2 regions of the Amycolatopsis sp. SB7-3 genome follow, and region 1 is predicted to be linked to the other one. Evidence: riboswitches for the same ligand, from Rfam matches in the RefSeq annotation. Region 1 holds a riboswitch; the other holds the start of a gene.

Region 1 (10,951 bases):
CGTTGAAATCCGGAATCAACAGCTCCACACCCGTACCCGGGTTCAACGCATGGATCTGACGGACGGTCTCCGCGTACAGCCACGCACCGCCATCCTCCAGATCGTCACGCGCCACACCGGTCACCGTCGAGTAGCGCAAGCCCATCGCCTGCACCGACTCCGCCACCTTGCGCGGCTCGGTCCGGTCCAGCGCCTCCGGCTTGCCCGTGTCGATCTGACAGAAATCACAGCGCCGGGTGCACTGGTCCCCACCGATCAGGAACGTCGCCTCACGGTCTTCCCAGCACTCGTAGATGTTGGGGCAACCGGCCTCCTCACACACGGTGTGGAGGCCTTCACGCTTGACCAAGCCCTTGAGCTCCGTGAACTCCGGACCCATGCGGGCCCGGGTCTTGATCCACGGCGGCTTCTTCTCGATCGGGGTCTGCGCGTTGCGGACTTCCAGCCGGAGAAGTTTGCGCCCCTCGGGGAGCGCGCTCATCGGCCGAGGTCCGCGTACAGCGGGTGCTTCTTGGCCAGCAGTTCGACCCGGGAGGCCAGCGACTGGCGCAGGTCCTCGTCGAAGTCCGGGCGCAGCGCCTCGGCGATGATGTCGGCCACCTCGGCGAAGTCCTCGGCGCCGAAGCCGCGGGTCGCCAGCGCCGGGGTGCCGATCCGCAGGCCGGAGGTGACCATCGGCGGACGCGGGTCGAACGGGACGGCGTTGCGGTTGACCGTGATACCGACCGAGTGCAGCCGGTCCTCGGCCTGCTGACCGTCCAAAGTGGAGTTGACCAGATCGACGAGCACCAGGTGCACGTCGGTCCCGCCGGTCAGCACGCGGACGCCGGCCTCGCTGCAGTCCGTGCGCGACAAGCGGTCGGCCAGGATCTTCGCGCCTTCGAGCACACGCTGCTGGCGCTCGCGGAACTCCTCGCTCGCGGCGATCTTGAGCGCGACGGCCTTGGCGGCGATGACGTGCTCCAGCGGGCCGCCCTGCTGACCGGGGAACACCGCCGAGTTGATCTTCTTGGCGAGTTCCTGGCGGGACAGGATGATGCCGCCGCGCGGGCCGCCGAGGGTCTTGTGCGTGGTCGTGGTGACGATGTCGGCGTAGGGCACCGGGCTCGGGTGGAGCCCGGCCGCGACCAGACCGGCGAAGTGCGCCATGTCGACCATGACCTTCGCCCCGACCTCGTCGGCGATACGGCGGAACTCGGCGAAGTCGAGCTGACGCGGGTACGCCGACCAGCCGGCGATGATCAGCTTCGGCTTGTGCTCCTTGGCGAGGCGCTCGATCTCCTCGATGTCGACGATCCCGGTCTCTTTGTCGACGTGGTACGCGACGACGTTGTAGAGCTTGCCCGAGAAGTTGATCTTCATCCCGTGGGTCAGGTGACCGCCGTGGGCGAGGTCGAGACCGAGGATGGTGTCGCCGGGGTTGAGCACCGAGACCATCGCGGCGGCGTTGGCCTGCGCGCCCGAGTGGGGCTGGACGTTGGCGTGCTCGGCGCCGAAGAGGGCCTTCGCGCGGTCGATCGCCAGCTGCTCGATGACGTCGACGTGCTCACAACCGCCGTAGTAGCGGCGGCCGGGGTAGCCCTCGGCGTACTTGTTCGTCAGCACCGAACCCTGCGCCTCGAGCACGCCCACCGGGGCGAAGTTCTCCGAGGCGATCATCTCCAGGGTCGACTGCTGCCGGTCGAGTTCGGCCGCGACGGCGGTGGCGACCTCGGGGTCCACATCGGACAGGGCAGCGTTGAACATCTCAGTTCTCCTGGGTCAAGACGGCGTACGCCTGGGCGTCGAGCAGGGCGGGCACGTCGCCGGACAGACGCACCTTCAGGAGCCATCCTTCGGCGTACGGGTCCGAGTTGATGAGCTCGGGGGTGTCCGTTGTGGCCTCGTTCACCTCGACGACCTCGCCGTCCACGGGTGCGTACAGCTCGCTGACCGATTTGGTCGACTCGACCTCGCCGAACACCTCGCCGGCGGTGACGGTGTCGCCGACCGAGGGGAGCTGGACGAACACGATGTCACCGAGCGACTCGGCGGCGAAGGCGGTGATGCCCACGGTGGCGACGCCGTCGGCGACGTTCAGCCACTCGTGTTCCTTCGTGTACTTCAGGTCCTGGGGGATGCTCATGGTCGTTCAAGGGCCTTTCAGGCGCGGGAGTAGAAGGGCAGGGCGACGACCTCGACGGGCTCGATACGGCCCCGGATGTCGACGGAAAGCTCGGTGCCGGGCTCGGAGTGCTCCCGGTCCACGTAGGCCATGGCGATCGGGTAACCCAGCGTCGGCGAGAGGGCACCGCTGGTGACCTCGCCGATCTCGGTCTCGCCCGCCAGGACGGTGTAGCCGTGACGCGGCGCGCGGCGGCCGGAGCCCTTGAGCCCGACGCGGACGCGGGGAACGTCCTTCTTGGACAGCTCTTCGAGCGCGGCCTTGCCGACGAAGTCGTTCGGCTTCTCGAACTTGACCACCCGGCCGAGGCCTGCCTCGAACGGGCTCAGCTGGAGGCTGAGTTCGTTGCCGTACAACGGCATTCCGGCTTCGAGACGCAGGGTGTCGCGGCAGGCGAGACCCGCCGGGAGCAGGCCGTGCGGCTCGCCGGCCTCGGTGAGGATGCGCCAGACGGCGGGAGCCTCACCGGCCGGGACGTACAGCTCGAAGCCGTCCTCGCCGGTGTAGCCGGTGCGGGCCAGCAGGACGTCGTGGCCCTTCACGACGGCCGGGACGCTCGCGTAGTACTTGAGCGCGCCCAGGTCGGCGTCGGTGACGGCACCGAGGATCTCGACGGCCTTCGGGCCCTGGACGGCGATCAGCGCGACGTCCTCGGACTTGTTCTCGACGACCGCGTCGAACCCGGAGACCCGCTCGGCCAGCGCCTCCGCGACCACGGCGGCGTTGCCCGCGTTGGCCACGACCAGGAACTTCTCGTCGGCGAGGCGGTAGACGACCAGGTCGTCCAGCACGCCGCCGTTCTCGTCGCAGATCATCGTGTAGCGCGCCCGGCCCGGCTTCACGCCGGACAGGTTGCCGACCAGCGCGTAATCGAGGGTGTCGGCGGCCTGCGGGCCGGTCACCTCGATCTCGGCCATATGCGACAGGTCGAACAGACCGGCGGCCTCGCGGACCGCCTTGTGCTCCGCCAGTTCGCTGGAATAGCGGATCGGCATCGACCAGCCCGCGAAATCGGTGAACAGCGCACCCAGTCCTTTGTGGACTCCGTGCAGGGACGTCTCTTTCGACATCAAGTGCCTCAGTTCTCGTAGGCGTTGAGCGGCGGGCAGGAGCAGACGAGGTTACGGTCCCCGCGCGCACCGTCGATGCGGCGCACCGGAGGCCAGTACTTGGACTTGCGGTTCACTCCGGCGGGGTACACCGCCAGTTCGCGGTCGTAGGGCAGGTCCCAGTCGCCGACGAGGGTCTCGGCGGTGTGCGGGGCGTTGCGCAGCGGGCTGTTGTCCGCCGCCCATTTGCCCTGCGCGACGGCGTCGATCTCCGCGCGGATGGCGATCATCGCCGCGATGAAGCGGTCGATCTCGCCGAGGTCCTCGGATTCGGTCGGCTCGACCATCAGCGTGCCCGCGACCGGGAACGACATGGTCGGGGCGTGGAAGCCGTAGTCGATCAGGCGCTTCGCGACGTCGTCGACGCTGACGCCGGTCTCCTTGGTGAGCCCGCGCAGGTCGAGGATGCACTCGTGCGCGACCAGGCCGTCCTGGCCGGTGTAGAGCACCGGGTAGTGCTGGTTGAGGCGTTTGGCCACGTAGTTCGCGGCGAGCACGGCGACCTGCGTCGCGGCGGTGAGCCCGCCCGCGCCCATCATGCGGACGTACGCCCACGAGATCGGCAGGATCGACGCCGAGCCGTACGGAGCGGCGCTGATCGGGCCGACACCGGTCTCGGGGCCCGCCTTCTCCAGCAGCGGGTGGTTCGGCAGGTACGGCGCGAGGTGCGCCCGCACCGCGACCGGGCCGACGCCGGGGCCGCCGCCGCCGTGCGGGATGCAGAAGGTCTTGTGCAGGTTCAGGTGCGATACGTCGCCGCCGAACTCACCCGGCTTGGCGAGCCCGAGCAGCGCGTTGAGGTTCGCGCCGTCTACGTAGACCTGGCCGCCCGCGTCGTGGACGATCTTGGCCAGCTCGTCGATGCCGTTCTCGTACACGCCGTGCGTGGACGGGTACGTGACCATGATCGCGGACAGCGTGTCGCGGTTGGCCTCGACCTTGGCCCGCAGGTCTTCGAGGTCGACGTTGCCTTCGTCGGTGCACTTGACCACGACGACGCGCATCCCGGCCATCACCGCGGAGGCGGCGTTCGTGCCGTGCGCGGACGACGGGATCAGGCAGACCTCGCGTTCGGTCTGGCCGTTGGCGTGGTGGTACGCGCGGATCGCGAGCAGACCGGCGAGCTCGCCCTGGCTGCCCGCGTTCGGCTGCAGCGACACCTTGTCGTAGCCGGTGACCTCGGCGAGCCAGCCGGACAGCTGCTCGACCAGGGTGTGGTAGCCCTCGGCCTGGTCGGCGGGCGCGAACGGGTGGATCCCCGCGAACTCGCGCCAGCTGATCGGCTCCATCTCGGTGGTGGCGTTGAGCTTCATCGTGCAGGAGCCGAGCGGGATCATGCCGCGGTCGAGCGCGTAGTCGAGGTCCGAAAGGCTCCGCAGGTAACGCAGCATCGCGGTCTCGGAGCGGTGCGAGTGGAAGACCTCGTGGGTGAGGTACTCGCTCTGGCGGCCGAGGCCCGCGGGCAGGGCCTGGGCGCTTCCGGCCGGGTTTTCGATCCCGAACGCGTTGAGCACCTTGGCGATGATCGCGGGCGTGGTGACCTCGTCGACCGCGATGCGGACGTGGTCGGCGTCGACCGGGCCGAGGTTGATCCCGTGCTCGCGCGCGACCGCGACGACCGCTTCGGCCTGGCCGGGCATGCGGGCGAGGACGGTGTCGAAGAAGCCCTCGTGGACGACCTCGACGCCGCCCTCGCGGAGGGCTCCCGCCAGTCCGGCGGCGAGTTCGTGGACGCGGGTCGCGATGCGCTTGAGGCCGTCCGGACCGTGGTAGACCGCGTACATCGCGGCGAGCACGGCGGGCAGGACCTGCGCGGTACAGATGTTGGAGGTGGCCTTCTCGCGGCGGATGTGCTGCTCGCGGGTCTGCAGGGCGAGGCGGTACGCGGGGTTGCCGTCGGCGTCGACCGAGACGCCGACCAGGCGACCCGGCAGCGAGCGCTCGAGCCCGGCGCGGACGGCCATGTACCCGGCGTGCGGGCCGCCGTAGCCGAGCGGGACACCGAAGCGCTGGGTGGAACCGGCGGCGATGTCGGCGCCGAACTCACCCGGCGCGGTGATCAGGGTGAGGGCGAGCAGGTCGGCGGCGACGGTGTACAGCGCGCCGGCGGCCTTCGCGGTCTCGGAGATGGCGGAGTAGAAGCCCGCGCCGCGCAGCACGCCGGAAGCGCCCGGGTACTGGACGACGACGCCGAAGAACTCCTCCGGCAGGCCGGTGAGCAGGTCACGGACCTCGACCTCGACGCCCATGGCCTCGGCGCGGGTGCGGACGACGGCGATGGTCTGCGGCAGGCATTCGGCGTCGAGGACGACCTTGTTCGACTTCGCCTTCGACGCGCGGCGCATCAGCATGACGGCCTCGGCGACTGCGGTGGACTCGTCGAGCAGGGAGGCGTTCGCGGTGGCGAGACCGGCCAGCTCGGAGACCATGGTCTGGAAGTTGAGGAGGGCTTCGAGACGGCCCTGCGAGATCTCCGGCTGATACGGCGTGTACGCCGTGTACCAGGCCGGGTTCTCCAGCACGTTGCGGCGGATGACCGCCGGGGTGACCGTGTCGTGGAAGCCGAGGCCGATCATCTGCGTCATCGGCTTGTTGAGCGCGGCGAGCGCGCGAAGCTCGGCGATGGCGTCCTCTTCGGACGCGGCGGGGGGAAGGTCGAGGTCGCGGGTGACGCGGATCGCGGACGGCACCGCGGCCTGCACCAGGGCATCGAGACTGCCGAAGCCGACCTCGGCGAGCATCTTGGCCTGCTCGGACTCCGAGGGGCCGATGTGCCGGTCGTCGAAGGACGTACTGGTCAAGGGAGCTCCTTGGGTCAGGCGCCGGATAGACCGGTGCGCTGGGAACTCCCCCTCTGTCATGGCACCTGAGAGTTTCACCACCGATGAGGGTGGCTTTCACCTTGGGTGAGGCGCACTTGCGCGCCTGCTTTCCAGAGTGGCCTCGCGTGAAGCGGTAGTGGGTACCTGAGAGATTCCGGGGAGTTTGCTCCTTCGGTGCCCCACCACGTTCGTGGGGGCTCTCCCGCTCCAGCTCGACGGCCCGATCTGCAGTTGTGCGCACACCGTACCTGGCCTGTTCAGCGCGCGTCTACTTCCCACCGACGACGTCACTTGCGTGTTCCGGCTCTGATCACGCGAGTTCCGGCCCACATTCAGAGGACTAAATGCGGGCCGGGCACAGCTGGGCCCGGGGTGAAGGACCCCTTCACCGCATGAGACGAGGGGAAAGCGTCCTTCGGCCCCCAGGACCGAGCGCGACGGCCGGCCCCGAGTCCGCGAAGGCCTCCTTCCCTACCTTGAGAGTAGGGAAGGAGGCCTTCACGGACAGAGGAGCCGAGGAGCACCGCATTTAGAGGACTAAATGCGGGCGGGGTTCAGAGCGGGGTGACGTAGGCGCCCGAGATGCCCCCGTCCACCAGGAACTGCGAAGCGGTGATGAACGAGGCGTCGTCGCTCGCCAGGAACGCGACCGCGCCCGCGATCTCCTCCGGCTCCGCGAACCGCCCGACCGGCACGTGCACCAGCCGCCGCGCGGCCCGCTCGGGGTCCTTCGCGAACAGTTCCTTGAGCAGCGGCGTGTTCACCGGACCCGGGCACAGCGCGTTCACCCGGATGTTCTCCCGCGCGAACTGCACACCCAGTTCCCGGCTCATCGCCAGCACCCCGCCCTTGGACGCGGTGTACGAGATCTGCGACGTCGCCGCGCCCATCACCGCGACGAACGACGCCGTGTTGATGATCGAGCCCTTCCCCTGCCGCTGCATATGCGGCAGGACCGCCTTGCAGCACAGGTACACCGACGTCAGGTTGACCTTCTGCACCTTCTCCCACGCGTCGATACCCGTGGTGAGGATCGAGTCGTCCTCGGGCGGGGAGATACCGGCGTTGTTGAACGCGACGTCGACCGAGCCGAAGGTGTCCACAGTGGTCTGGAACAGGGCCTCGACCTGCTCGGCGTCGGTGACGTCGGCCTGCACGAACAGGCCACCGACCTCGTCGGCCGCGGCCTTGCCCGCCTCGGCGGAGATGTCGCCGATGACGACCTTCGCGCCTTCGCTCGCCAGCCGCCGCGCGGTGGCGAGGCCGATCCCGCTGCTGCCGCCGGTGATGACGGCGACGCGGCCTTCGAAACGCTGAACCATTCCTATTCCTCCGTGCTGATGGTCTTGATACGAAAAGAGACCAGCTCACTCTGTGCTGATAAAAAGGTTCTTGGTCTCGGTGAAGGCGTCGACGGCGTCCGGCCCCAGCTCACGGCCCAGCCCGGACTGCTTGAACCCGCCGAACGGCGTCCAGTACCGGACGGACGAATGCGAGTTGACCGACAGGTTCCCGGCCTCGACACCGCGCGCGACGCGGAAGGCGCGGCCGACGTCGCGCGTCCAGATCGAGCCGGACAGCCCGTACTCGGTCCGGTTGGCCATGGTCACCGCGTCCGCCTCGCCGTCGAACGGGACCACGGCGACGACCGGGCCGAAGATCTCCTCGGACGCCAGCGGATGCCGCAGGTCCGGCGGGGTGACGACGGTCGGCGCGAACCAGTACCCGGGACCGACGGGCGCGTTGCCCCGGAAGGCGACCGGCGCGGAATCGTCCACATAGGACGACACCTTCGCGTGATGCCCCGCCGAGATCAGCGGGCCCATCTCGGTGACCTCCAGCCGCGGATCCCCGACGACGACGCCGTTCACCGCGGGTTCCAGCAGCTCCATGAACTTCTCGTACACGCTCGACTGCACCAGGATCAGCGACCGCGCGCAGCAGTCCTGCCCGGCGTTGTCGAAGACGCCGTACGGCGCGGTGGCGGCGGCCTTCTCCAGGTCGGCGTCGGCGAACACGATGTTCGCGTTCTTGCCGCCGAGCTCCAGCGTCACCCGCTTCACCTGCGCGGCACAGCCCGCCATGATCTGCTTGCCGACCTCGGTGGAGCCGGTGAACACCACCTTCCGCACCGCCGGATGGTCCACGAAGCGCTGCCCCACCACGGATCCCTTGCCGGGGAGCACCTGGAAGACGTCTTCGGGGATCCCCGCCTCGCGGGCGAGTTCGCCGAGGCGGATCGCGGTGAGCGGGGTGAGCTCGGCGGGTTTCAGCACGACGGTGTTCCCGGCGGCGAGCGCCGGTGCGAATCCCCAGCCCGCGATGGGCATCGGGAAGTTCCACGGCACGATCACCCCGACCACGCCCAGTGGCTCGTGGAACGTCATGTTCACACCGCCGGGCACCGGGATCTGCTTGCCGCTCAGCCGTTCGGGCGATGCCGAGTAGTACGTCAGCACGTCGCGGACGTTGCCCGCCTCCCAGCGCGCGTTGCCGATCGTGTGGCCGGCGTTGGCGACCTCCAGCGCGGCGAGGTTCTCGATGTCGGCGTCGACGGCGTCGGCGAACCGGCGCAGCAGCCGCGCCCGGTCGGCGGGGGCCACCGCGCGCCAGGCGGGGAACGCCGCGTGCGCGCGGGCGATCGCCGCGTCGGTCTCCTCGGCCGAGGTCAGCTCGACCGACCTCACCACCTCTTCGGTGGCGGGGTTGATCACCTCGAACGTGGTCATTCGCGCTCCTTCGCAGCTTTCACCAGCGCTTCGAAAAGCCTGATGTCGTCGGGGTTCTGTTCGGGATGCCATTGGACGCCGAGGACGAACCCGTCGCCGGGCAGTTCGGCCGCCTCGATGGTCCCGTCGGCGGCCCAGCCGGCCGGGACCAGCCCGTCACCGAGCTTGTCGATCGCCTGATGGTGGTAACACGGCACCTTGGTCTCGGTGCCGAGGATCGACGCGACGCGACTGCCCTCGGCAAGCGTCACCGTAGTGGTGCCGAAGGTCGCGGGCGCGGGCTGGTGATCCTTGCTGTCCACCGTCTCGGGCAGGTGCTGGACGAGCGTGCCGCCCAGCGCGACGCTGAGCACCTGCAGCCCGCGGCACACGCCGAGCACCGGTTTCCCACTGTCCAAAGCGGACCGCAGCAGCCCGAACTCGAACGCGTCCCGGTTCGGCCTGGTGTACGTCGTCGCGTGCTGCTCCTGGCCGTAACGTGCCGGGTCGACGTCCGCGCCGCCGACGAGCACGAGACCGTCCACGGCGGAGATCAGCCGATCGTGTGCCTCGCTCACCGGTGGCAGCAGGACCGGGATCCCACCCGCCGCGACGATCCCGTCGACGTAGACGCGGTGGAGCAGCGCCGCTTCGGTCTCCCACACCAGGAACTTCGCGGGTTCCAAATAGGACGTGAGCCCGATCAGGGGTTCAGAGCCGTTCGAAGCCACGGATCCTCTCCCAGTCGGTGACGGCGGCGTCGTACGCGGTGAGCTCGACCTTCGCCGCGTTCAGGTAGTGGTCGACGACCTCGTCCCCGAACGCGGACCTCGCGAGTTCGCTCCCGTCCAGCAGCGCCGCGGCCTCCCGCAGGGTTGTCGGCACGGTCGGCTTGGCGGAACCGTAGGCGTTCCCGTGGAACTCCGGCTCCAGCTCCAGTTCGTTCTCGATACCGTGCAGCCCGGCCGCGATCAGCGCGGCCACCGCGAGGTACGGGTTCACGTCGCCGCCGGGGACGCGGTTCTCCGTGCGCAGCGAGTCCCCGTGCCCGACGACGCGGAGCGCGCAGGTGCGGTTGTCCGTGCCCCACGCGACGGCCGTCGGCGCGAAGCTCCCGGGCACGAACCGCTTGTAGGAGTTGATGTTCGGCGCGAAGAAGTAGGTCAGCTCACGCAGTCCGGCCAGCTGACCGGCGAGGAAGTGCTCCATCAACGGCGAGAATCCACCGGGTCCGTCTCCGGCCAGAACAGGGTCGCCCGCGGCCGAGCGCAGGCTGATGTGGATGTGGCAGGAGTTGCCCTCGCGTTCGTTGTACTTCGCCATGAACGTGAGGCTCTTGCCCTCCTGCGCGGCGATCTCCTTCGACCCGGTCTTGTAGACGCTGTGGTTGTCGCAGGTGGTCAGCGCGTCGGCGTAGCGGAACGCGATCTCGTGCTGGCCGGGATTGCATTCGCCCTTGGCCGACTCGACGTACAGCCCGGCGCCGCCCATGTCGTTGCGGATGCGGCGCAGCAGCGGTTCGATCCGGGCGGTGCCGAGCATCGAGTAGTCGACGTTGTACTGGTTGGCCGGGCGAAGGTCCTGATAGCGCTTGTCCCAGGCCGATTCGAAGGTGTCGTCGAAGACGATGAACTCCAGTTCGGTGCCGACGTAGGCGGCGAGACCGCGCTCGGCGAGCCTGTCGAGCTGGCCGCGGAGGATCTGGCGGGGCGAGGGGGCCACCGCGCCGCCCTGCACCCGTTCGAGGTCGGCGAGGACCAGCGCGGTGCCCTCCTGCCACGGGAGCAAGCGCAGCGTGTCGAAGTCCGGGCGCATGACGAAGTCGCCGTAGCCGGTCTCCCAGGACGACATCGCGTAGCCGTCGACGGTGTTCATGTCCACGTCGACGGCGAGGAGGTAGTTGCACGCTTCGGTGGCGTGCTCGACGACCTCGTTGAGGAAGTACTCGGCGGCGCAGCGTTTGCCCTGCAGCCTGCCCTGCATGTCGGTGATCGCCACCAGCACCGTGTCGACGGTGCCGTCCTCGACCAGTTCCCGGAGCCGATCCAGCGTGAGCATGCCGCGCCTGTTCGCCATCAGCCTCACCTAAAGGTTCGAAGCGGTACCTTTGCGGGTTCTTCCTACCGGGTCGGCCGAACCCGGTCAACT
Region 2 (10,951 bases), on a different contig from region 1:
ATCGTCTTCGGCGAGTTCGAAGTCGAAGACGTCGAAGTTCTCGCGGATCCGGGACGGGGTCACGGATTTCGGGATCGCGACCGTGCCGAGTTGCAGATGCCAGCGCAGCACGAGTTGCGCGGGGCTCTTGCCGTATTTGGCGGCGAGGGCGGTCAGCGTCGCGTCCGAGAGCAAAGATCCCTGCGCCAGCGGGCTCCACGCCTCGGTGACGATGCCGTGCTCGGCGTGGAACTCCCGCAACGCCTTCTGCTGAAGCCGGGGATGCAGTTCGACCTGGTTGACCGCGGGCACGATCCCCGTCTCGTCGAAGAGCCGCCGCAGATGCGGGACGTGGAAGTTCGACACCCCGATCGCGCGCACCCGGCCGTCCGCGTAGAGCTTTTCCAGCGCACGCCAGGTTTCGACGTACTTCCCGCGGGCGGGCATCGGCCAGTGGATCAGGTAGAGGTCGACGTGGTCCAGCCCGAGCTCCGCGAGGCTCGCGTCGAACGCCCGCAGCGCCTCGTCGTAACCGTGGCCCGGATTCGGCAGCTTCGTGGTGACGAACAGTTCGTCGCGGGGGACGTCCGATGAGCGGATCGCCTCGCCGACACCGGCTTCGTTCCGGTACGACGCGGCGGTGTCGATGCTGCGGTACCCGGCCTCGATGGCGGTCCGGACGACCTTGGCCGTATCGCCCGCGGGCACCTGCCAGACGCCGAAACCGAGTTGTGGGATGGCTACCTCGTTGTTCAGGACGACGGAAGGCACGGCCATGGAAGGGAAATCCTCACTGGGTTCGGCGGCAGGGCTTCTTGCCCCGCATCATTCCACCCCGCGCGCGGCATACGCGCGCAAATACTCCGCCGTGTCCGCGTCCGCCGGGAAGAACGACTCGATCACCAGCTCGGCGACCGTGACGTCCAGCGGTGTGCCGAAGGTCGAGACCGTACTGAAGAACGTGAGTTCGGCGTCTTCGTGCCGCAGTCTCAGCGGGACGAAGATGTCACCCGGTCCGGGGACCTCCACCTCGGGGACGGGATCCGCGCACGGATAGGCGCGCAGTTCCTCCAGCAGTTCGGTCAGCATCGGGTCGGCGGTCTGGATCACCTGACGCCGCAGCCTGCCGAGCAGATGGGCCCGCCACTCCCCCAGATTCAGCACATGCGGCGCCATCCCGTCCGGATGCAGTGTCACCCGCAGGACGTTGACCGGCGCCGTCATCAAGGCGGGTGAGACCAGGTCGGTCATCAGCGAGATGCTCGCGTTGGCGTCGACCAGGTTCCACCAGCGGTCGACGACGGCGGCCGGGTACGGCTCGTGGCCGGTCATCAGCTGGCGCACCGCCTTGCGGACCGCTTGCAGCTCCGGGGCGGCCAGACCGGTTTCGGCGTACGCGGGCGCGTATCCCGCCGCCAGCAGCAGCTGATTGCGTTCCCGCAAGGGCACCTCCAGATGTTCGCCGAGCCGCAGCACCATCTCGCGGCTGGGCTTGGACCGGCCGGTTTCGACGAAGCTCAGGTGCCGGGTGGAGATGTCCGCCGAGATGGCGAGGTCCAGCTGGCTGATCCGGCGGCGGTCACGCCATTCACGAAGGAGTTCGCCGACGGGGCGGCCCGCGCTCACTGTGGTCGTCACGATCACGAACCTACGGCCCCGCCCGCGGAGCCGCCATTACCTCCCGCGTAATCGACGGGACCCGCTCCCGGCCGACAGAGTTGCGGCATCGGTTACCCCACAACAGAACGAGGAGACACCATGTCGGACATCCAGCGCGTCGCCGAGCAGTACATCGCCGTGTGGAACGAGACCGACGCGGACAAGCGCCGCGCCCTGATCGCCGAAGTCTTCACCGAGGACACCGCCTACACCGACCCGCTCGGCGCCGTGACCGGCCACGACGGTGTCGACGGCTTCATCGCCGGCGCGCAGGCCCAGTTCGCGGGCTTGAAGTTCAGCCTGCCCGCGGCGCCCGACGCGCACCACGACATCGCACGGTTCCAGTGGTACCTCGGCCCGGAAGGCGCCGTGGAGCCGCTGGCGATCGGTTTCGACGTCATCACCGTCGAGGACGGCCGGATCAAGCAGGTGCTGGGCTTTCTCGACAAGATGCCCGGCTGACGATCAGGCGAAGGCCTCCGGCGGCGGACAGGAGCAGACGAGGTTGCGGTCCCCCGCGGCCCCGTCGATCCGCCGCACCGGGGGCCAGATCTTCGACGCGGTGAAGCCGGCCGGGAAGACCGCGATCTCCCTGCTGTACGGGCGATCCCACTCGCCCGCGAGACAGCGCGCGGTGTGCGGCGCGTTCCGCAGCGGGCTTCCCTCCAGCGGCCACTCCCCCGCGGCGACCTTCTCGATCTCGTCGCGGATCGCGATCATCGCGTCGCAGAACCGGTCGAGTTCACCGAGATCCTCGCTCTCGGTGGGCTCGACCATGAGCGTTCCCGCGACCGGGAAGGACATCGTCGGCGCGTGGAGCCCGTAGTCGGCCAGCCGCTTGGCGACGTCGTCGACGGTGACGCCGGTCCGTTTGGTGAGCGCGCGGAGATCGAGGATGCATTCGTGCGCGACGAGGCCGTCGTGCCCGGAGTACAGCACCGGGTAGTGCGCGGCGAGACGTTTGGCGACGTAGTTGGCGTGCGCGACCGCGGTCAGCGTCGCCCGCTTCAAGCCTTCGGCGCCCATCATCCGGACGTAGGCCCAGGAGATCGGGAGGATCGACGCGCTCCCCCACGGCGCGGCGCTGATCGGCCCCACCCCGGTGGCCGGGCCCGCGTCCGGCTGCAGCGGGTGGTTCGGCAGGTACGGCGCTAGATGCGCGCGGACGCCGATCGGGCCGATGCCCGGTCCGCCGCCGCCGTGCGGGATGCAGAAGGTCTTGTGCAGGTTGAGATGCGAGACGTCGGCGCCGAATTTCCCGTACTGCGCCACCCCGATCAGCGCGTTCAGGTTCGCGCCGTCGACGTACACCTGGCCGCCCGCGTCGTGCACCAGCGCGCAGACCTCGCGGACGGTGTCCTCGTACACGCCGTGCGTGGAGGGATAGGTGATCATGATCGCGGCGAGGTCGTCCGCGTGCTCGTCCACAGTGGACTTGAGATGACCCAGGTCGATGTTGCCCTCGTCGTCGCATTTCACGACGACCACCCGCATCCCGGCCATGACCGCGCTGGCGGCGTTCGTCCCGTGCGCGCTGGAAGGGATCAGGCAGACGTCACGCGCGGCGTTCCCGCGTTCGCGGTGGTACGCGCGGATGGCCAGCAGCCCGGCGAACTCGCCCTGGCTTCCGGCGTTCGGCTGCAGGGAGACCGCGTCGTAGCCGGTGATACCGGCGAGCCAGCGCTCCAGGTCCTTCACGACGGTGAGCAGGCCGGCCGCGTCCTCGGCGGGTGCGAACGGATGCAGACCGGCGAACTCGGGCCAGGTGATCGGCTCCATCTCGGCCGTGGCGTTGAGCTTCATCGTGCAGGAGCCCAGCGGGATCATGCTCCGGTCGAGCGCGACGTCCTTGTCGGACAACGCCCTCAGGTACCGGAGCAGCGCCGTTTCCGAGCGGTGCGCGTGGAAGACGGGATGGGTCAGGTAGTCGCTGGTGCGGCGCAGATCCGGCGGGAAGCCGTCCGCGGTGTCCGCGTCGAGCGAGTCCACATCGGACACCGCGACGCCGAACGCCTTCCACACCAGGGAAAGATGCTCACGGGTGGTCGTCTCGTCGCAGGCGACGGCGACGTGGTCGGAGTCCACGAGCCTCAGGTTGACCCCGAGTTCCCGCGCCGTGCCGACGATCCCCGCCGCGCGGCCCGGGACGGAAACCGTGACGGTGTCGAAGAATTCGCAGTGCACGACGTCGACACCGCTTTCGGCGAGGCCCGCCGCGAGCACCGTGGCCATCCGGTGCGCGCGGTTCGCGATGGCGCGCAGCCCTTCGGGACCGTGGTACACCGCGTACATCGACGCGATGACCGCTAAGAGCACCTGGGCGGTACAGATGTTGCTCGTCGCCTTTTCGCGGCGGATGTGCTGCTCACGGGTCTGCAGCGCGAGCCGGTACGCGGAGGCGCCGTCGGCGTCCTTCGACACCCCGACCAGCCGTCCGGGCAGCTGCCGTTCGAGCCCCTGCCGGACGGCGAGGTACGCCGCGTGCGGTCCGCCGAAGCCCATCGGGACCCCGAACCGCTGCGTCGACCCGATGGCGACGTCGGCGCCGAGTTCACCGGGCGACCGCAGCAGGGTCAGCGCGAGCGGATCCGCGGCCATCACCACGGCGGCGCCGAGCGCCTTGACCTCGGCGATCGTGTGGTCCCATTCGCGGACGACCCCCGAGGCGCCCGGATACGACAGCAGGACCCCGAAGAAGTCGCCGCCGAGCCCGAGCCCGGTGATGCCCTGGGACAGGTCCGCGGTCACCAGGTCGATGCCGAGCGGTTCGGCACGGGTGCGCAGCACCTCGATCGTCTGGGGAAGGGTGTCCTCGTCGACCACGAACCGGCTCGATTTCGCCTTGCCCGCCCGGCGGACCAGTGTCATCGCCTCGGCCGCGGCGGTCGCCTCGTCCAGCATGGACGCGTTCGCGATCGGCAGCCCGGTCAGGTCGGCGACCATGGTCTGGAAGTTGAGCAGCGCTTCGAGGCGGCCTTGCGAGATCTCCGGCTGATACGGCGTGTACGCGGTGTACCAGGCCGGGCTCTCCAGCACGTTGCGGCGGATCACCGGCGGGGTCACGGTGTCGTGGTAGCCGAGGCCGATCATCTGGACCATCGGCCGGTTGCGCGCGGCCAGTGCGCGGAGCTCGGCGAGCGCGCCGGTCTCGGTGGCGGGTGGCGGCAGATCCGGCGGCGTCGCGGACTCCCGCAGCGACGCGGGGACGGCCCGCTCGGCGAGCTCTTCGAGGGAGGCGACGCCGACGACGTCCAGGATGCGCGCGAGCTCTTCGGCGCCGGGACCGATGTGCCGGTCCGCGAAGGGGGTTCCGGATTCGAGAGCGGCCAGTGAAACAGGCTCCATCGGGGACCTCCCAAGACGCGGGGGTGGGGCCGGGACGGATTGTCCTGGCCCTCCCCACTCTGTCCGTACCCCCGAGGGGGCGCCTGAGAGTTTCGCCCGAGTGTTGAGCCGGGCTTGCACCGTCGGCGGGGCCGCCAGGCTGTGACCTGGCGAACCACTTTCCAGAGGCGTCTCTTCCGCGCGGTCCAGGGTGCCTGAGAGGTTCCGGGGAGGACTTGCTCCTTCGGCGCCGAGCTCAACGGTTATCGACTCGGTCTCTCCCGCGCGGATTCGTCGACCGCGGAAGTGAGCCTACCCTGCCGCTCGCGCGGCCTCATGATCAGCCGGTGCGACGGGCGTTGCGGCGCTGCGTGAGCTCGTCCGGCGTGACCGTTTCGATCACGCCGCCGTCGGCCCGTTCGGCCGGGAACTCGTGGATGGTGCCGCTGATCTCCTGCATCGCGCCGCTGACCGCGATGCCGAAGACGCCCTGCCCGCCCTGGAGTAAATCGACGATCTCTTCGGGCGAGGTGCACTCGTAGACGGTGGTGCCGTCCGAGAACAGGGTGACCTTGGCGAGGTCACGGACGCCGCGCAGGCGCAGATGGTCGACGGCGACGCGGATGTTCTGCAGGGAGACACCGGTGTCCAGCAGCCGCTTGACCACCTTCAGGACGAGGATGTCCTTGAACGAGTAGAGCCGCTGCGAACCGGAACCGTGCGCCGTGCGGATGCTCGGCGCGACCAGCTTCGTTCGGGCCCAGTAGTCGAGCTGCCGGTAGGTGATCCCGGCGATCTGGCAGGCGGCCGGGCCGCGGTAGCCGACGAGTTCGTCCGGGAGGGAAGAGTCGGGGAACAGCTCGCCCTGCTCGCCGTCAGCGACCGGAACGAGCGGCTCTTGAGGGCTACCAGCCTCGACCACGCCATGCCTCCCCTCGCCCGACCTGGCGGCCGGCGAACAAAGCCGCGCGGACCCACGGGAGTCCGCACCGGAGTTCCTCGTCAAGACGAATGCCCCAGACATCCGAATCACACCTTGGCGATTCACCTTCATTGACGGTAAGCGCGTCCGGCAAACCGGTCAACGCGACGCGCGGTCGGCCTCAAGCTCTTCTTGAGGCTTGTCGAGGACAGTCCCCCGTTCGGCCGCACGCTTGCCGGATTTACTCAGCCGTGTTAATTTTTACTCATGCAAGTAAATCCCTCCACCCAAAGTGCCCTGCAAGAGGTTCAGGCGGAGCTGGGGCTCTCGGTCACCGAGGCGGCCCGGCGGGCCCAGATCGTCGGGGCCGCGATCGCGACGATCGCCGACTTCGGCTACCACAAGACGTCGTTCGCGAAGATCAAGGAGCGGGCCGGGCTGTCCAGCACCCGGATCATCTCCTACCACTTCACCAACAAGGCCGGCCTGATGCAGGCCGTGGTCACCACCGCGACCGGGATGAAGGACAAGTTCCTCGAGGAGCGCATCGAGGGCACGACCGACCGTGCCGGGCTGCTGCGCGGCTACATCGAGGCGGAGATCGCCTTCCTCGGCTCGTACCCGGAACTGGTACGGGTCATGGTCGAGATGGCTTCGAGCGGCTCGGACGCCGAGGGCTGGTTCATGTCGGCGCCGCTCGTCGAGGAGTTCCGGACCGGACGGCTCGAACGTCAGCTGCGCCAGGGCCAGCAGGAAGGCGCTTTCGGCGACTTCGCGGCGGACGTGATGGCGCTGTCGATCGCGCAGGCCATCGACGGCGTCGCGGCGAAGTTCGCGGCGGATCCGAAGCTGGACCTGGAGCGGTATGGCCGCGAGCTGGCCGACCTGTTCCTCAAGGCGACCGCCGCCTGATCCGCATTCAGAGGACTAAACGCCTACGAAGAAGGGGCGGCACCACCAGGCGCCGCCCCTTCGATCGAGTTCTCGGGATCAGGTGTCCGCGCCGCGGAAGTCCTCCGGCGAGACCGAGTCGAGGAACTCGCGGAACTTCTCGACCTCGTCCTCCTGCTCGTCGGGGATGATGAGGCCCGCCTCCTCCAGCACCGCGTCGACGGCGTGGATGGGCACCCCCACCCGCAGCGCCAGCGCCACCGAATCGCTCGGCCGCGCCGAAACCCGGATGTCCCCGTCGAAGACCAGTTCCGCGAAGAACGTGCCTTCCTTCAGGTCGGTGATGACGACCTGTTCCAGCTCACGGCCCAGTGCGCCGATGACCTCCTTGAGCAGGTCATGGGTCAGCGGACGGGCCGGGCGGACTCCCTGCTGCTCCAAGGCGATGGCGGTGGCCTCCACCGAGCCGATCCAGATCGGCAGGTAACGCTCGCCTTCGGTTTCCCGCAGCAACAAGATCGGCTGATTCGCGGGTAGCTCCACCCGCACGCCGACGACGCGCATCTCGCTCATCGGGCTTCGCCTCCCTCTCGTGCGCACGGGCTGCAACGCTTGTCTCGACGACCAAGCGACGGTAGTCCCGACGCTACCCGTCTTCCGAGCGCTGTGCTCGCTGTCTCCGACATTCTCGGTTCGCCCGTGGCAAACCCGACTCTCACGGTACGGCATTGGATGCCGAACATTCAGGCATTGACAAGTGGCCGCACAACGGCTCCCGGTCACCTGGAACCGTTCAACCGCCCGTGACAGCCCGTATTCCGGCCTTCACCAAGAGCGTGTGCAACGCCACGGTCAAGGCGGCGAGCTCCCGGACGACTTCGTCGCCCCTCGCCTGGGCGTCCTCGTCACGATGCCGATACACCGGGGTCACGATCTGCTCCAGCAGGCCGACCTCGCGGTCGGCCGCGGCCCGGAAGGCACGCAGATGTCTCGGCTCTATACCGAATTCGGTCATCGCTTTCACGGTCTTCGCCACGAGGACCGCGTCGGGGTCGAAGAACCCCGCCGCACCTGGGCGCACGAGACCGTATTGCCGCAGCTCAGCCAGGGTGGCGGCGTCGATGCCGGCCTGGCGGAGCAGATCTTCCTCGGTCAGCCTGATCTCGCGATCGGTCTCGAAGTCCCCGGGGGACGGCAGTCCGCCGTTCTCCCCGGGGGCGTCGAGTGAAACGAGTTTCCGCGGCAGCCTCGGCATCGCCGCTTCCGGCGCGGCGCCCCGATCCGCCGCGTCCAGCTGTTCCTTGATGACCTTCAGCGGCAGGTAGTGATCCCGCTGGGCGGACAGGACGAACCGCAACCGCTCCACGTCCGCCGGAGCGAACTGCCGGTACCCCGACGGGGTCCGGCCCGGCTGGACCAGCCCCTCCGCCTCGAGGAACCGGATCTTGGAGATGGTGACATCGGGGAAGTCGCCGCGCAGCTGTGCCAGCACGGCCCCGATGCTCAACCCATCGCGCTGCGAAGCATCCCGATCAGGCCGCCCGGCCGCCGTCACCGTGCCCCCTGGCCCCCGGAACCCGGGCCGGTCAGGAAGACCAGGCGGAACTTGCCGATCTGCACCTCGTCGCCACCGGCGAGGACGGCCTGGTCGACCGGCTCGCGGTTGACGTAGGTGCCGTTGAGGCTGCCGACGTCGATGACGACGAACTCGCCGCCCTCACGCCGGAACTCGGCGTGCCGCCGGGAGACCGTGACGTCGTCGAGGAAGATGTCGCTGTCCGGGTGCCGTCCCGCACTGGTGGTGTCGCGGTCCAGCAGGAAGCGCGACCCCGCGTTCGGGCCCCGCTTGACGACCAGCAGCGCGGAACCCGCGGGCAGCGCGTCCACACCCTGGACGGGGGCCTCGGCAGCCGGAGGAGCCTCAGTGCCTTCGACGTCGGCCAGGAAGTCGGCCCGGAAGACAGAAGTCCGCTCCGGAGACTGCTCCGGGGGAACGCCGGGCCCGTCGTTCGTGCTCACCTGAGCTCTCCTAACGCATGTGTGTTGCCACTACTCAAGAACGTGTGGAGGTCAAACGTACCGTGCCTGATCGAATCTCCGGCCCGCGGCTCCCCCTACTCTTCCCGAAGGGCCACGGCCTGCGGCTATTCCTTGATCAGCGCCTGGTACGCCTCGGCCTCCAGCAGGGATTCCACCGAGCTCGCGTCGTCGAGACGGAGCTCGATCAGCCAGCCTTCGCCGTACGGGTCGCTGTTGATCAGCTCGGGCGATTCGGTCACCGCGTCGTTGACCGCGACCACCTCGCCGTCGAGCGGGGCGAACAGCTCCGAGACGCTCTTGGTCGACTCGACCTCGCCGAACGCGTCGCCCGAGCCGACCTGCTTGCCGACCTCGGGCAGTTCGACGAACACCACGTCACCGAGCTGGTCCTGGGCGTACTCCGTGATGCCCACGCGCACGAGCCCGCCGTCGCGCACGGAGACCCACTCGTGCTCCTCGGTGTACCGCAGTTCTTCTGGAGTGGACAACGCCGCTCCCCTTTCTGATGCCCTCACTCGAAACCGACGCGCGCAGTTTCCCATCCCGCCGGGTCACGCGCCCGGCGCCTCCCGCGACACGCCGGGAGCGGCCGGGCGCAGCGCCCGTACGGTCTGGACGACGTACAGCACGCCTGAATAGACGTACAGGACCGCACCCCATGCCGTGAAGGCGTAGCCGATCGGCCGGGCGATCGCGGCGATGTCGGAGCCGCCCTGGGTGAGCAGCAGGAACGGGAAGGCGTACATCAGCACGAAGGTGGCGCCCTTGCCGATGTAGGTGACCTCCGGCGGGGCGAACCCCCGGCGCCGCAGCAGCAGGACGCAGACGCCGAGGACGGCCTCCCGGACGACCAGCGGGACCACCAGCCACCACGGGATGATGTCGCGGATCAGGAAGGCGATGAGGGTCGCGAGGATGTAGAGCCGGTCGGCCGCGGGGTCGAGCAGCTGGCCGAGCCGCGACATCTGGTTGAGCCAGCGGGCGAGTTTGCCGTCGAGCCAGTCGGTGAGCGCGCTGAACACGAGCAGCGCGAGCGCCCAGCCGTCCTCCTTAGGGCCGAGGAGCAGCCACAGGAAGACCGGCACCCCGGCGAGCCGGAGGATCGAAAGCATGTTGGGGACATTCAGGGCCTGCCGCAGCAGGGAAGGCTCTTCGCTGGTCACGCTCGGTTCGGGGGGCGTACTCACCCGCTCAGCCTAGCCAGCGGCGGCAGGTCCTCCCGCGTCAGCTGGCCCGGGTGTGCGTCCAGCCGCGGCGTTGCAGGTCCGCGCTGGTCAGCGCCACGGGCCTGCCCCGGTGGTCGGTGCCCATCCAGCGATGGTGGCCCGCCGAGTTCTCCAGGACGTACGGGCGGCCGCCACACCAGACGACGGTGCACGGGGCCGTCGGGGGAAGCTCCGTGCTCGCCGGTGCGGTGGCCTGGGGTGACGCGGGGTCGGTCTGTTCGTCGGTCTTCATCGCTCTCACGGTTTCGGTGACGGGGACTGGGACACGCCGGAGCGCTACTTGTCTTTTCGGCAGAACGGGGCCGCGCGTTAACGGCTCGGCGCCGGATTCGTCCGATCGGTTCGCGACGACAGCAGGGTGTTGCCGCGCCGTGAACGGCATATTAATTGTCCACAGTGGACAGTGATTGTCCGGTCCTCGCGTATCGCGGCGACGGGGCCGCGATAGCCTCCCGCGAACCGAACGTGGCTCAATGCCACGACATCGGGCCCGGCCGGGTCAGAATGGGCCGGCCACGACCGGCCGACGAAAGGATCGCCTTGCCCGTCTCGACGACCACGGGAACGTGGCGGCGCCTGTTCGCGGTCTGCGCCGTCGCCGGAACGCTCGCCGCCTGTTCGGGCGAATCCCCGCCACCGCCTGTCACTTCGACGCCGGTCTCATCGCCCGCGATCCCCACGAGCGCGTCCAGCGTTTCGGTGCCGCCGATCCCGTCCCCAACCGCGCCGAGTCCGTCCGCCGCCCCGACTCCCGCCCCCAAACCGAAACCCGCTGAACCGGTACAGGGTTCCTGCGGGACGGTGACCGCGGCGAGCGGGCTGACCTTGCAGGTGCTCAACGGACCCGGCGTCTCCTGTGCGGAGGCGACCGGGATCGTCGACGCGTTCCACAAGAGGATCGCCGGCCGTC

What was found. A riboswitch is a leader RNA that binds a small molecule or an ion and turns the genes downstream of it on or off. The one in region 1 is predicted to bind glycine.
Region 2: another riboswitch for glycine. It lies ahead of gcvP (aminomethyl-transferring glycine dehydrogenase); the one in region 1 lies ahead of gcvP (aminomethyl-transferring glycine dehydrogenase).

What each region holds. Positions count from the first base shown of each region.
Region 1 covers NZ_JBFPJQ010000001.1:307,649-318,599, forward strand. Annotated here, with positions in the region: gene lipA (lipoyl synthase) at 1-481, opposite strand, end outside; gene glyA (serine hydroxymethyltransferase) at 478-1,746, opposite strand; gene gcvH (glycine cleavage system protein GcvH) at 1,748-2,125, opposite strand; gene gcvT (glycine cleavage system aminomethyltransferase GcvT) at 2,143-3,234, opposite strand; gene gcvP (aminomethyl-transferring glycine dehydrogenase) at 3,243-6,074, opposite strand; glycine riboswitch at 6,118-6,219, opposite strand; gene AB8M46_RS01445 (3-oxoacyl-ACP reductase) at 6,650-7,417, opposite strand; gene AB8M46_RS01450 (aldehyde dehydrogenase family protein) at 7,463-8,824, opposite strand; gene AB8M46_RS01455 (gamma-glutamyl-gamma-aminobutyrate hydrolase family protein) at 8,821-9,534, opposite strand; gene AB8M46_RS01460 (glutamine synthetase family protein) at 9,515-10,879, opposite strand.
Region 2 covers NZ_JBFPJQ010000002.1:47,776-58,726, reverse strand. Annotated here, with positions in the region: gene AB8M46_RS18460 (aldo/keto reductase) at 1-756, opposite strand, end outside; gene AB8M46_RS18455 (helix-turn-helix domain-containing protein) at 805-1,623, opposite strand; gene AB8M46_RS18450 (nuclear transport factor 2 family protein) at 1,738-2,100, shown strand; gene gcvP (aminomethyl-transferring glycine dehydrogenase) at 2,104-4,983, opposite strand; glycine riboswitch at 5,155-5,256, opposite strand; gene AB8M46_RS18440 (MerR family transcriptional regulator) at 5,303-5,884, opposite strand; gene AB8M46_RS18435 (TetR/AcrR family transcriptional regulator) at 6,152-6,796, shown strand; gene AB8M46_RS18430 (bifunctional nuclease family protein) at 6,875-7,348, opposite strand; gene AB8M46_RS18425 (MerR family transcriptional regulator) at 7,569-8,330, opposite strand; gene garA (glycogen accumulation regulator GarA) at 8,327-8,794, opposite strand; gene gcvH (glycine cleavage system protein GcvH) at 8,920-9,303, opposite strand; gene AB8M46_RS18410 (CDP-alcohol phosphatidyltransferase family protein) at 9,367-10,002, opposite strand; gene AB8M46_RS18405 (hypothetical protein) at 10,040-10,273, opposite strand; gene AB8M46_RS18400 (hypothetical protein) at 10,512-10,802, opposite strand; gene AB8M46_RS18395 (hypothetical protein) at 10,843-10,951, shown strand, end outside.